One region of the Rhizobium sp. SVR5-9E genome, then DNA from elsewhere that is predicted to be linked to it. Evidence: predicted binding sites of a transcription regulator. Region 1 holds the regulator's gene; each other region holds the start of a gene.
The links. The regulator HrcA, encoded in region 1, represses chaperone genes, less so after heat shock. The targets are predictions, from matches to a motif close to GTTAGCACTCNCNNNNNGNGAGTGCTAAC.
Positions count from the first base shown of each region.

Region 2: the regulator HrcA is predicted to act here: its motif matches at 1,990-2,018, upstream of groES (co-chaperone GroES).
Region 3: the regulator HrcA is predicted to act here: its motif matches at 2,922-2,950, upstream of groES (co-chaperone GroES).

Region 1 is NZ_JBNDHS010000119.1:4,094-8,931, reverse strand. It holds gene hemW (radical SAM family heme chaperone HemW) at 1-82, opposite strand, end outside; gene rdgB (RdgB/HAM1 family non-canonical purine NTP pyrophosphatase) at 92-736, opposite strand; gene ACPYOJ_RS30685 (VOC family protein) at 745-1,161, opposite strand; gene rph (ribonuclease PH) at 1,158-1,877, opposite strand; gene hrcA (heat-inducible transcriptional repressor HrcA) at 2,061-3,149, shown strand; gene grpE (nucleotide exchange factor GrpE) at 3,250-3,882, shown strand; gene ACPYOJ_RS30665 (nucleoside hydrolase) at 3,917-4,838, opposite strand, start outside.
Region 2 is NZ_JBNDHS010000010.1:14,676-19,513, reverse strand. It holds gene ACPYOJ_RS07695 (bifunctional riboflavin kinase/FAD synthetase) at 1-898, opposite strand, end outside; gene ACPYOJ_RS07690 (TIGR01459 family HAD-type hydrolase) at 912-1,760, opposite strand; gene groES (co-chaperone GroES) at 2,076-2,372, shown strand; gene groL (chaperonin GroEL) at 2,428-4,074, shown strand; gene ACPYOJ_RS07675 (hypothetical protein) at 4,714-4,838, shown strand, end outside.
Region 3 is NZ_JBNDHS010000061.1:11,939-16,776, reverse strand. It holds gene ACPYOJ_RS23510 (CrpP-related protein) at 200-460, opposite strand; gene groL (chaperonin GroEL) at 781-2,412, opposite strand; gene groES (co-chaperone GroES) at 2,468-2,782, opposite strand; gene ACPYOJ_RS23495 (FadR/GntR family transcriptional regulator) at 3,258-4,001, shown strand; gene denD (D-erythronate dehydrogenase) at 4,026-4,838, shown strand, end outside.

The sequences.
Region 1 (4,838 bases):
CATAGACGCCGAAACCCGGCTCTCCCGTGTCGGGTAGAAGCGTCGCATCGCGTGTCAGGCTTGCCGTATCGAGAATCTCCACGAACCGACCCTACGCTTCCAGGCAGGTTTCGACAAAGAGTTTGAACGCGCGCGCCCGGTGCGACAGCGCCTGCGGCTTGCCGATGCTCCAGCCGTGCTTCTCTTCGGCGCTCATCTCGCCGAAGGTGATGCCGTAGCCTTCCGGTTGAAAGACGGGATCGTAGCCGAAACCCTGGCTGCCGCGTGGCGGCCAGACGACGGTTCCTTCGACCTCGCCGCGGAAGAGCTCCGTATGTCCGTCCGGCCAAGCGAGGCAGAGCACGCTGACGAAGCGTGACGTCCGCTGCTCGGGCTTCATGGCTCCGGCTTTTTCCAGTGCCTGTTCCACCTTTTCCATCGCCATCGCGAAATCGCGCTTGCCATCCGCAGTCTCGGCCCAGTTGGCCGTATAGACGCCGGGAGCGCCGTCCAGTGCATCGATGACTAGCCCGGAATCGTCTGAAAGCGCCGGCATATTTGCTGCCTTCGCGGATGCGAGCGCTTTGATCGTCGCGTTCTCCTCGAAGGTCGTGCCTGTCTCATCCGGCTCGACGAAGTTGAGCTCTGCTGCCGATTTGGCGATGAAGCCGAGCGGACCGATCAGGTCCTGGATCTCGCGGATCTTGCCGGCATTGTGGCTGGCGACGACGATCGTCTTCGTGTCAAGCGTGCGCATGGTCGGTCCTATTTGATGCCCCAGATTCTGGCTTCGGCGCATTCGAGGCTGTTTCCTGCCGGATCGCGGAAATAGATCGAGCGGCCACCGTTCGGCCAGTGCACTTCGGATTCAATGTCGATGCCGGCGGCCTTGAGCTGTGCCGCCATGACATCGATGTTTTCAGCTGACACGCGGAAGCATGCGTGACCCTGACCTTTCGTGCCATGCGGTGGCACCTGCAAGGCATCGGCCGCCGGCGGCTTGACCGTCTCGTTGGGGTTGAAGATCAGGAGCACGCCTTGCCCGCAGCGGAAGAATACATGCCGGTCTCCACCACGCGCGATCTTGGCAAGACCGAGCACGCCTTCGTAGAAAGCCTCGGCCTTGTCGAGATCGTCCGCGTAGAGCGCGGTTTCCAGCATGCCTTCCAGCAAGGCAGTCATCCGGCGATCGCCTGTTTCTGCATCTCGACGAGTTCTGCAATGCCGGCCTTCGCCAGCGTCATCAGCGTGGTAAACTCCTCGTCCGTGAAGGGTGTGCCTTCGGCGGTGCCCTGAATTTCAACGATGCCGCCGGCGCCCGTCATGACGAAATTCGCATCGGTTTCGGCCGAAGAATCTTCAAGATAATCGAGGTCGATCACCGGCTGGCTGGCGAAGATACCGCATGAAATTGCGGCGACATGATCCTTGAGCACGCGCTCGACCTTGATCATGTTGCGGGCTTCCATCCACTTCAGGCAGTCGTAGAGCGCAATCCAGGCGCCGGTAATCGAGGCGGTCCGCGTGCCGCCGTCAGCTTGGATGACGTCGCAGTCGAGCGTGATCTGGCGTTCTCCGAGTTCCTTGAGATCGACAACGGCGCGAAGCGAACGGCCGATGAGGCGCTGGATTTCTTGGGTGCGTCCACCCTGCTTGCCGGCTGCCGCCTCACGCTTCATGCGCTCGCCGGTCGCCCGCGGCAGCATGCCGTATTCGGCCGTGACCCAGCCCTTTCCGGTGTTGCGCAGCCATGGCGGCGTCTTGTCTTCAAGGCTCGCGGTGCAGAGCACATGCGTATCGCCGAATTTCACCAAGCAGGAGCCTTCCGCATGCTTGGAAAAATTGCGCTCGAACGTGACCTTGCGCATCTGGTCGGTTTTTCTGCCTGAAGGCCGCATTCTAATCTCCTGAAGCAAGATACCGAAAAGTGTCAGCGGTTTTCTGACAGCATCATGCAATGGTTTATGGTGTTGACCGCTTCTACGATTGGCGGCAGCCATTTGCAAATTCCCTTTTGCCTCGGGGGCGAGATTGACTATATTTTCGGGGTGATTGTTGGCAGCGCGGGTGCAAGGAAGTTCATGGGGTTCAGGTCGACGTCGATTTCGGATGCCGTTGCTGCGCTGGATGAACGCTCCAAGGAAATCTTCCGTCGCATCGTCGAAGGCTATCTGGAAAACGGCGAGCCGCTTGGCTCACGCAATCTCTCCCGCATTTTGCCGATGTCGCTATCGCCGGCTTCCGTGCGCAACGTGATGAGCGATCTGGAAGAGCTGGGCCTGATCTACTCGCCGCATGTCAGCGCCGGACGCTTGCCGACGCAGGGCGGTCTCCGCTTCTTCGTCGATGCCTTTATGCAGGTCGGCGACCTTTCCGCGGAAGATCGTGCGACTATCGAGCGACAGGTTCGGCCCGAAAGCCGTGACAATGCGATGGAATCGATGATGAACGAGGCAAGCCGGATGCTTTCGGGCATTTCGCGCGGCGCCGGCCTTGTCATCACGTCGAAGAGCGATCCGATCCTCAAGCATGTCGAATTTATCCGGCTGGAACCCACCAAGGCGCTTGCCGTCCTCGTTGGCGATCACGACCAGATTGAAAACCGCATCATCGAATTGCCCGCAGGCGTCACTTCAGCGCAGCTGACGGAGGCCGCGAATTTCCTCAACGCGCATATGAGCGGCCAGACGCTGCCGGAATTGCGCAAGCAGCTCAGCCATTTGAAAGAGAATGTCCGCAACGAACTGGACGCATTGTCCCAGCAGCTCGTCGAGCGCGGTATCGCCGTATGGTCGGGCACCGCCGATGAAGGCAAGCCGCCGCAGCTCATCATTCGCGGACGCTCCAATCTGCTGGAGGGCCTTGCGGGCGTGGAAGACCTTGACCGCCTCCGGATGCTCTTCGACGATCTGGAAAAGAAAGACAGCCTGATCGAGCTCTTGAATCTTGCCGAAACCGGTCCGGGTGTGCGGATCTTCATCGGCTCGGAGAACAAGCTTTTTTCGCTCTCCGGCTCCTCGCTCATCGTCGCGCCCTATCGGGACGAGGACGATCGCATCGTTGGCGCCGTCGGCGTCATCGGACCGACGCGGCTCAATTATTCGCGCATAGTGCCGATGGTTGATTACACGGCACAGCTGATTTCCAGGCTTTCGCGCGGCACCTTGTAAAAGCCGGAATTTCCCCTTCTTTGTCACGCAGACTTGATTTTTTGCGGTCAAAGCTCGATATCGGGCCCATCCCAAGACAACCCCAGTACCGGAGACCGTCATGATCGACGAAACGACGAAAAACGGACCTGACGCTGCCGCGGCCGAAGCCGCAGCCGACGCTGCCGCAAACGTCGAGAACGAAACCACCGCGGAAACGCCGGCCGAGCCCGATCTCATCGAACGCATCAAGGCGGAAAATGCTGAGCTGCGCGATCGCTATCTGCGCCTTGCTGCGGAGATGGATAACCTGCGCCGTCGTACCGAACGCGACGTCAAGGATGCCAAGTCCTATTCCGTCGCCGGCTTTGCGCGGGACATGCTCGCTGTCTCGGATAATCTCCGCCGCGCGCTCGAGTCCATCCCGCCGGAAGCAAAAGAGAGCGGCGACGCTGGCCTTACGACATTGATCGAAGGCGTCGACATGACCGAGCGTTCCATGCTGTCGGCGCTTGAGCGCCATGGCGTTCGCAAGCTGGAGCCGGTCGGTCAGAAGTTCGATCCGCACTTCCATCAGGCGATGTTCGAGGTTCCGAACACCGAAGTGCCGAACAACACCGTCGTCCAGGTCGTCCAGGCTGGCTTCACGATCGGCGAACGCGTTCTGCGCCCGGCCATGGTCGGCGTCGCCAAGGGCGGCCCGAAAGCAGCCGAAGCCGACATCAACACCGCCTTCACGGAAAAAGACGCCTGATCCCTCAGGCGTCTTTCGCCAACCAGTTTGAAAATCAGATGCGGGCGAAGCGCTCGATCAGCAGATCGTAGAAGCCGTCCGCATCCACATAGCGCATCACCTTGGCGTTGCGCTTGCGATCGGTCACGTGCCACCAGTCGATCACGGTCATGCCCGCGGTCAGTTCTGATGTTACCTCGATCTCGACGTTGCAGTGACGGCCCTTGAAGAGTTCGGGCTTGAGCAGATAGGCGATAACTGCCGGGTCGTGCAGCGGTCCGCCATCGGAGCCATACTTCTCGATATCGAAGCGCTCGAAGAATTCCAGCATCTCGACCATCGCTTTTACCGGCGCCGTACCAATCTCGGCCATGCGCTCGATCCGGCCCTTCTGCGTCAGGAGCTGATGCGTCACGTCAAGCGGCATCATCACGATCGGAATGCCGGAACCGAAGACGATCTCGGCTGCTTCGGGGTCAACATAGATGTTGAATTCCGCGGCCGGCGTTATGTTGCCGCCCTCGAAGAAGCCTCCCCCCATCATTACCAGCTCACGAACGCGGGGAATGATGTCCGGCGCCTTCTGGAAAGCCATGCCGATATTGGTGAGCGGCCCAAGCGCGCAGAGCGTCACTGCGCCCTCCGGCTCGCGGCGGAGTGTTTCGATGATGAAATCGACCGAATGCTGCTCTTGCAGCGGTATCGCCGGCTCATTGAGTTCCGGACCGTCGAGGCCGGTTTTCCCGTGCACGTGCTCGGCCGTGACCAGCTTGCGCGCCATCGGCGCGTCGGCGCCTGCGAAAACCTTCATGTCCGGCCGGCCGCATAGCTCGCACACGATGCGCGCATTGCGGCTCGTATAGGAGAGCGGCACATTGCCTGCGACGGTCGTGATGCCCAGTACCTCCAGCTCTTCAGGGCTGCCGAATGCCAGCATGATGGCTGCGGCATCGTCCTGGCCGGGATCGGTGTCGATG
Region 2 (4,838 bases), on a different contig from region 1:
TCTGCTCGATGAGGGCTTCCAGGCCATCGAACTTCAACTCGGGCCGCAGATAGCCGAAGAGGGAGACGGAACAGGTCCGGCCATAAAGATCGCCGCTGAAATCGAAAAGATAGGTCTCGAGCAGCGTCGCGCCGTTTTCGGTCACCGTCGGTCGTCGGCCATAGCTGGCGACGGCATCGTAGAGCGTGCCGTCGTCCAGGCGGAAGCGAACGGCGTAGATGCCGGCTGCAAGTTCGGCCTCTGGCGGAAGCTGCATGTTGGCCGTCGGAAAGCCGAGCTGCCGGCCGAGCTTTTCCCCGCCAATCACCTCGGCCTCGACCGTGTAGTGATAGCCGAGCTGAGCGGCCGCCTCACTGACGTCGCCTTCCTTCAGCAGCTCGCGGATGCGGCTCGAGGAGACAACCTCGGCATTCTCGTCGCGGAAGGCGTCGATCAGGGTGACGCCGAAGCCGTATTTGTGGCCGGCATCCATCAGGAAGGCCGGGCCGCCCTCGCGGTTCTTGCCGAAATGGAAATTGAAACCGGTGACGACTTCGGACGCGCCGAGCCAATCCCGGAGGATGCCGTGAACGAACTCGTCAGGCGAGCGCTGCGAAAACTCACGATCGAAGGGGTATTCGATGACGGCATTGAAGCCGATCGCCTCGAGGATACGTGCCTTCAAAGGGGCTGGCGTAAGGCGAAAAACCGGCGTTTGTGGCTTGAAGACCGTTCGCGGATGGGGTTCGAACGTCAGCACGAGCGCGGGGATGCCCCGCTCTTTCGAGATTTCCAGCGCGCGATTCAGCACCGATTGATGGCCGCGATGCACGCCGTCGAAATTGCCAATGGCAATCACCCCGCCTTTCAAGCGGGCGGGCAAGGGTTCGCGGGTTTCGTTGCGGTGGAAGACGGTCATCGGCGGGCTCTTCTTAAGCGAGGCGCGGCATCCACCACTTCGGCGTTGCCCTCTCGCGCTCGAGGAAGGCGTGCAGGATCGCCTCGTCGGGCTCCCCGTTCAGCGTGTATTCCTTGGCATGAATGCCGCCGCTGATATACAGAAGATCGAGGCCGTAATCGAGAGCCCCGCGCACATCCGTCGGCATACCGTCGCCGATCGCGAGAATACGGCTCTTCGGGAAATCGCCGTGGGCCTCGCGCGCAGCCGCAAGCACGGCGTCATAGATCGGCGTGTGCGGCTTGCCGGCGATGCGCGTTTCGCCGCCGAGTTGGTGGTAGTAAGCGGCCATCGCACCGGCGCACGGGATGATGCGGTGTCCGCGCTCGACAACGAGGTCCGGATTGGCGCAGATCATCGGCACGTTGCGTGCCTGAAAATCCTTCAGCATCTCCGTATAGTCTTCCGGCTTTTCCGTCTCGTCGTCGAAGAAGCCGGTGCAGACGAGCGATTCAGCCTCCTTGGCATCGACGCGCTCGACGCCGAGGCCCTCGACGATTGCACGGTCGCGTTCAGGACCGAGCAGGAAGACCTTCTTCGGGCCTTCGGCAATCAGGCCGCGCGTGACGTCGCCAGAGGTGACGATCCGATCATAGGCGCCGTCCTGTATGCCGATCTGGCGCAGCTGGTCGACCACCTGCGGCGCGAGCCGCGGCGAATTGGTGATGAGCACGACGGTGAGCCCCTCGGCGCGCGCCGCTTCGAGAGCCGCCGCAGCCTTCGGGAAAGGGTCGATCCCATTGTGCAGCACACCCCAGACGTCGCAGAACACGGCGTCATACTGGCTGGTGATCTCCGCAAAACTCTCAATCCGCTTGGCCATTCGATTTCCCGATTGCTTTTCAGTCAGGCGTGACATCGCAAAGGCATGCCGCGATGGCAAGGATTTTCGGCCGATCCTTTAGCAAAAACCTGAAGCGGCCTCCACCGGCCGGGCTGCGGCATAGATTCCGCAATCGTCTGGGACATTTCTCGCGCTCTTCACAATTCCGGCGCAAAAATCCGTGATGGGTCTTCTTGACTCCTTCTGGAGCCATCCCTAAATGCTCGCCGCTAGCACTCCTCACTGGAGAGTGCTAACACTCATCGATGTGGGCCTTCCCGGTCCGCGAATGTCATTTGATCGAGGGATTAGACAATGGCAAGCACCAATTTCCGCCCCCTTCACGATCGCGTCGTTGTTCGCCGCGTTGAGTCCGAAGAAAAGACCAAGGGTGGCATTATCATCCCGGACACCGCCAAGGAAAAGCCGCAGGAAGGCGAAATCGTCGCCGTCGGTTCCGGCGCTCGTGACGAGTCCGGCAAGGTCGTCGCTCTCGACGTCAAGGCTGGCGATCGCGTTCTGTTCGGCAAGTGGTCGGGCACCGAAGTCAAGATCAACGGCGAAGACCTTCTGATTATGAAGGAAGCCGACATCATGGGCATCATCGGCTGATCAGCCGGTTATCCCGTCCAGAATATCGCTGACACCCTTTTCAGGAGTTCTCAAAATGGCAGCTAAAGAAATCAAGTTCGGCCGCACCGCGCGCGAAAAGATGCTGCGCGGCGTCGACGTTCTCGCTGACGCAGTGAAGGTAACGCTCGGCCCGAAGGGTCGTAACGTCATCATCGACAAGTCCTTCGGCGCTCCGCGCATCACCAAGGACGGCGTATCGGTCGCCAAGGAAATCGAACTTGAAGACAAGTTCGAAAACATGGGCGCCCAGATGGTCCGCGAAGTTGCTTCGAAGACCAACGACATCGCCGGTGACGGCACCACGACTGCTACCGTTCTCGCCCAGGCCATCGTTCGCGAAGGCGGCAAGGCCGTAGCAGCCGGCATGAACCCGATGGATCTGAAGCGCGGCATCGACCTCGCTGTTGCTGAAGTCGTCAAGGATCTCCAGGCCAAGGCCAAGAAGATCAACACTTCGGAAGAAGTCGCACAGGTCGGCACGATCTCCGCAAACGGCGAAAAGCAGATCGGTCTCGATATTGCTGAAGCCATGCAGAAGGTCGGCAACGAAGGTGTCATCACCGTCGAAGAAGCCAAGACCGCTGAAACCGAACTCGAAGTCGTCGAAGGCATGCAGTTCGACCGCGGCTACCTGTCGCCCTACTTCGTGACCAACCCGGAAAAGATGATCGCCGACCTCGAAGACGCCTTCATCCTCCTGCACGAAAAGAAGCTTTCGAACCTCCAGGCTATGCTCCCGGTTCTCGAAGCCGTCGTTCAGACCGGCAAGCCGCTCCTCATCATCGCTGAAGATGTCGAAGGCGAAGCTCTTGCTACGCTCGTCGTCAACAAGCTGCGTGGTGGTCTCAAGATCGCTGCCGTCAAGGCTCCGGGCTTCGGCGATCGCCGCAAGGCCATGCTGGAAGACATCGCCATCCTGACGGGCGGCACTGTCATCTCCGAAGACCTCGGCATCAAGCTCGAAAACGTTACGCTCGACATGCTCGGCCGTTCCAAGAAGGTTTCGATCTCCAAGGAAAACACCACGATCGTTGACGGTGCCGGCGCAAAGTCCGACATCGAAGGCCGCGTTGGTCAGATCAAGGCTCAGATCGAAGAAACCACTTCCGACTACGACCGCGAGAAGCTGCAGGAACGTCTTGCCAAGCTCGCTGGCGGCGTTGCCGTGATCCGCGTCGGCGGCTCGACGGAAGTCGAAGTCAAGGAAAAGAAGGACCGCATCGACGACGCTCTCAACGCGACGCGCGCTGCCGTTCAGGAAGGCATCGTACCGGGCGGCGGCGTTGCCCTGCTTCGTTCGTCCACGAAGATCACCGCAAAGGGTGAGAACCAGGACCAGGAAGCCGGCATCAACATCGTTCGCAAGGCACTTCAGTCGCTGGTTCGCCAGATCGCTGAAAACGCTGGTGACGAAGCCTCGATCGTTGTCGGCAAGATCCTCGACAAGAACGAAGACAACTACGGCTACAACGCTCAGACCGGCGAATACGGCGATCTGATCGCTCTCGGCATCGTCGACCCGGTCAAGGTTGTTCGCACCGCTCTGCAGAACGCAGCTTCGGTTGCTTCGCTGCTGATCACCACCGAAGCCATGATTGCCGAAGCTCCTAAGAAGGACGGCGGCGCTGCTGGCGGCATGCCGGGCGGCATGGGCGGCATGGGCGGCATGGACATGATGTGATAGGCGAAAGCCTGCACATCTGAGCCATCCGGTTCAGTTCAGGAAGGGCGGTCCTCGGGCCGCCCTTTTTGTTTGCCGGCGAGCGATTCGACCATCTGACAAAGCCGATGTATTTCCGATGGTGAAACGTTTAAGCGAGAGGGGCGAAGGTACTAGCCAACATCGAGGCTTTCGCGAAACTTGCTTTTCTTGTTTATTTTATGCGTTACTTATACTTGTAGCGAAAGTCGTATTTCAGCCTAGAAGTAAGAATTTTTAAAAGGTGGAACCGTTTACACGTGATCCGGACCGCAAAATTCTACCGGATTTTAACAGTTTTTGGTGCGGAAAGCGCCGTCAATGCATCAGCCGGCCTTCAGTACATCACGGAAAAAACATTTGCCGAGCGCACAAAACTGCATATAAATCCGCGCTGCAATTTTGAACGCATAAGAATACTTTTTCCCCCGCCAGCAAAAGCAATTCCGGCAAAGTCGGCCAGGTGCCTTCCAAGCCAAGATTTCGAGTAAAGCATTGTAGTAGAGCGCTGCCGGCAAGCCGCGCTTTGAACGCCCGGACATGAAGGACGGCGCAGCATGAGGATGTTTCGTCAGACTGCACGAGAGCGCGGATAGAACTGCGTCCGACCCGGGAAAGCCCTTGTTTAAGATCGCCAAAGCAACCGCTACCGCCCCCCGCATGCATGACTCACTGGATCTGCCGCATCACGATCAGGAGATGCTTGCGCAGTTCTCCGTCTCCGAGGCCTGGACCGGCGACTTTTC
Region 3 (4,838 bases), on a different contig from region 1:
AAACCCCGTAGGCGCTCAATGTTCTTGAGGATCTTTAACATCTGGCGAGCTTCCCCTGGAGGCATGCGGGAGAGCACAACGCCATCGAGCTTCGCAGGATCTTGCGTCGCGATGTCGATGATGGACCAGAGATCGTTGTCGATGCGTAAGCTGTAACGGCGCGCCATCGGTATCCTCGCTATGAAGCGATCTAAAAGGCTTAATGGAAAACGGCCCCGCGGGATCGATTACTCTCGATCTCGAAAGGCACGGCGTCACGTCGATTGACCGCCTGTATGGCGTGCTCGGTTTCCCAACCCAGTTTCCAGGCATCATATCTCGCGAGCCATTCGGCAAGCGCTTCGGCTGTGTGGCCCAGCATTCTTTCCGGATGCAAGTAAGGGTTGTCCGAAAGCTTGAATCCGAGAACGCGAGCGCGCGATCCGCGCTTTTGCAGATCAACCATTTCGTCGATCGTCATTAGTTTTCCCCAGCACTCTAATGTTACGAATGTACGCTAATAAAGATTAGGCTAAACAACAAGTCATGGCAGGTAGTTATCACTAGATGCAGTTCCAGAACCGCACCCAGTCACCTTAGCGAAAACAATAGCCAACCGAAATAATCAATTGTGGTTAGGACGTAAGGCTGGGCGAAAGTTAATTAATCATGGGAACCAAGCGGATATATCGGTATGCACGCAAGGATAGCAATTTGCGGATGGGCGCGCTTGATGATCGTCTAAACCATTTGGCCACCAAAGGCTTTCGGCCCGCATGATCAGGCGGGCCGAAAGCCAGGCTAGAAGTCCATCCCGGCTCCGGGAGGCATGGCGGGAACGGCCGATTCTTTCCTGGGTTTCTCCGCCACCATGGCTTCGGTCGTCACCAGAAGGCCTGCAACGGAGGCGGCATCCTGAAGCGCAGTGCGCACGACCTTTGCAGGGTCGATCACGCCCATCGCATAGAGGTCGCCATACTCGCCCGTCTGCGCATTCCAGCCAAACGAGAAGTCATTGCTCTCGCGCAACTTGCCTACGACGATCGAACCTTCGGCGCCGGCATTCTCAGCGATCTGGCGCGCCGGGGCTTCAATCGCGCGGCGGACGATATCGACACCGACCCGCTGGTCCGTATTGGCCGCCTGGAGGTTTTCGAGAGCTTTGACGGCCCTGAGCAATGCGACGCCGCCGCCAGGTAGAATTCCTTCCTCGACCGCGGCCCGGGTCGCATGCAGCGCATCGTCGACACGGTCTTTCTTTTCCTTCACTTCGATTTCCGTCGACCCGCCGACGCGGATGACGGCAACGCCGCCAGCGAGCTTGGCAAGACGCTCCTGCAGCTTCTCGCGGTCGTAGTCGGAGGTCGTTTCCTCGATCTGGGCCTTGATCTGGGCAACGCGGCCTTCGATGTCAGTCTTCTGGCCAGCACCGTCGATGATAGTGGTGTTTTCCTTCTCCACCACGATTTTCTTGGCACGGCCGAGCATGTCGAGGGTGACGTTTTCGAGCTTGATGCCGAGATCTTCGGAAATCATCGTACCGGCAGTCAGGATCGCGATGTCTTCGAGCATGGCCTTTCGGCGGTCGCCGAAGCCCGGAGCCTTGACGGCAGCAATCTTCAGGCCACCCCGCAGCTTGTTGACGACGAGCGTAGCAAGAGCTTCGCCTTCGACGTCTTCAGCGATGATGAGGAGCGGCTTGCCGGATTGCACGACGGCTTCGAGAACCGGGAGCATGGTCTGCAGGTTGGAGAGCTTCTTTTCGTGGATCAGGATGTAGGGATCCTCAAGCTCGACCCGCATCTTTTCCTGATTGGTGACGAAGTACGGCGACAGGTAGCCGCGGTCGAACTGCATGCCTTCGACGACTTCGAGTTCGGTTTCAGCAGTCTTGGCTTCTTCGACGGTGATAACGCCTTCGTTGCCGACCTTCTGCATTGCTTCGGCAAGGAAGCGGCCGATTTCGTCATCGCCATTGGCCGAGATGGAGCCGACTTGGGCGATTTCGGCGTTGTTGGAGATACTCCGCGCCTTGTTCTTCAGTTCCTTGACGACTTCGGCAACAGCGAGGTCGATACCGCGTTTCAGATCCATCGGGTTCATGCCGGACGTAACAGCCTTGGCACCTTCTCTGACGATTGCCTGGGCGAGAACGGTCGCAGTCGTGGTGCCGTCGCCTGCCACATCGCTGGTCCTGGAAGCCACTTCTCGCAGCATCTGGGCGCCCATGTTTTCGAACTTGTCTTCGAGTTCGATTTCCTTGGCGACCGACACGCCGTCCTTGGTGATGCGCGGAGCGCCGAAGGACTTGTCGATAACGACGTTGCGGCCCTTCGGACCGAGCGTGACCTTTACGGCATTAGCAAGTATGTCGACGCCGCGAAGCATGCGTTCACGCGCCTCGGTATGGAATTTAACTTCTTTAGCAGCCATGTCTTTGTTCCTCCATAAAGCAGCCTGCTATGAAACCACGTCAGCCTGAGAGCCGTTAGGCGGCCTTGGTATCGACAGCCTCCCCTTCGATGATCCCCATTACATCGCTCTCCTTCATGATCAGAAGATCTTCTCCGTCGATCTTGATCTCGGTGCCGGACCACTTGCCGAACAGGATGCGGTCGCCGGCCTTGACATCGAGTGGCTGCAACTGGCCGGCTTCTGTGCGTGCGCCGGGGCCAACGGCGATCACTTCGCCTTCCTGCGGCTTTTCTTTCGCTGTGTCCGGAATGATGATGCCGCCTTTGGTCTTGTCTTCAGATTCGACGCGGCGAACGAGAATGCGGTCATGTAGCGGTCGGAACGTCATGTTCTCCTCCACGGGTAAACGATGATGATCGATGTTCCATTCCCCGGAACCGCCTGACCAGTCCGGGGTGGCAAGCATCCTCGGGTCTCGGAAAAAAACTGCTCCCGTTTTCTCCAATTTCAAGAGGGCATAGCAAAAAGTTAGCACTCTCACTGCGAGAGTGCTAAGCGGGAGCGGACCCCGGACACTTGCGTTTGTCACATGCAGATACTCAAGCGGTTCTGCGCGCAGCATCGTGCTTGTTCCGATGACGCATGCAGCTAGTCCGAACCAATCCATCAGGATAGGGGCGAGCGCGCTCGCCGTGTTGTCGTTCGACCACGTCGCCGGCGGAAATTTGCCTATCGAAAAGAACCGGCCGGCTGAGCACCCATGCTGCAATGCGGCAACGAATGCCTCTTGACGGGTCCGATGCGGAGGCTGTCTAGTGCAACTGATCTGGTGGACCGACCAGTGGATCAGTGGGAGGGGGATCGTGGAGGAGAGCCCGATCTTGACGCAGGTGCCGAATGTCGGGCGAAGCCTGACCCGGCAGACGGCGCGCGACGTCATCGCTGAAAAGCTGATGGTGCTGATCGCGACAAACATGCTGCGGCCCGGCGATGAGTTGCCGGGTGAGCGCGAGCTTGCCAATGTTCTTCACGTCAGCCGGGAGACGGTGCGCGGCGCAATCCAGATGCTTGCCGCCCAACGCATAATCGAAGTGTCGCATGGAAGCCGTAGCCGTGTCGGCAAAGTCGATCTCAGCCACATCACAGTAACGATTGCATCGCCGAGCGCCATCGACAGCTACGACCTGGAGTCGGTTCATGCCGCGCGGCTGCACATCGAGCTCAAGGTTGTCGGCGACGCTGCCGAAAGGATCGACGGCGAAACACTGAAAAAGCTCGAGAGCCTGCTGGAAGCGCAGCGTCTGGGAGGAGACGATGCGATGCGCTTTCTGATCTGTGATCGCGAATTCCACCTTGCGATCTATCGCTCCTGCGGCAACCCACTACTCGCCGACTTCGTAAGCGATCTTTACACCTACATGATGAATTACCGGCGCAACGCCATGTCGCAGCCGGGAGCCATCGAAGCGAGTTACAACGACCACGTCGCGATCGTGGATGCCTTGGCTCGGCATGACAGGGATGCCGTGGTCGCCGCGTTCCAGCATCATCTGACACGTATTTATGAAACAACCAGCGTTCTGCTTGCCGCCGGCGAGCCGGCTTGAGCGGACGGGGAGGAGTTAGCCAACATGCATGTGATGGTTATTGGCGCGGCAGGGATGATCGGCCGCAAATTGGTGGAAAAGCTCGGCTCAGACGCGGACGTGCTCGGCCGCGGCATCGACAAGCTGACACTCGTCGACGTCATTGCTCCGCCGGTGCCTCACGCACTCGTCTCCGTTGCCAACGCGTTGGCGCTTGATCTCTCGGATGCTGAAAACGCGGTCAGGCTTGCCGGTATGCGGCCGGATCTGATCTTTCATCTCGCCGCCATCGTGTCCGGTGAGGCCGAAGCCGATTTCGACAAGGGCTACCGCATCAATCTCGATGGCACGCGCTCGCTCTTCGAAGCCATCCGGCATGAGGGACAGAAGGAGCCCTATAATCCCCGTCTCATCTTTGCCTCATCCATCGCCGTTTTCGGACAGCCCTTCCCGGAAAAGATCGGCGACGATTTCTTCACGACGCCGCTGACGAGCTACGGCACCCAGAAGGCGATCTGCGAGCTCCTGCTCGCCGATTATTCAAGGCGTGGCATCTTCGACGGCATCGGCATTCGCCTACCCACCGTCTGCATTCGCCCCGGCAAACCCAACAAGGCGGCGTCCGGCTTTTTCTCGAACATTCTCCGCGAACCGCTCGTCGGTCAGGAAGCCGTGCTTCCGGTCGACGAGAATGTCCGCCACTGGTTTGCAAGCCCGCGGTCGGCCGTCGGCTTCTTCATCCATGCCGCGCGCATCGATACCGCCAGGATCGGGCCGCGCCGCAATCTGAGCATGCCCGGCCTGTCGGCACTTGTCGGCGAGGAGATCGAGGCATTGCGCCGCGTTGCCGGCGAAAAG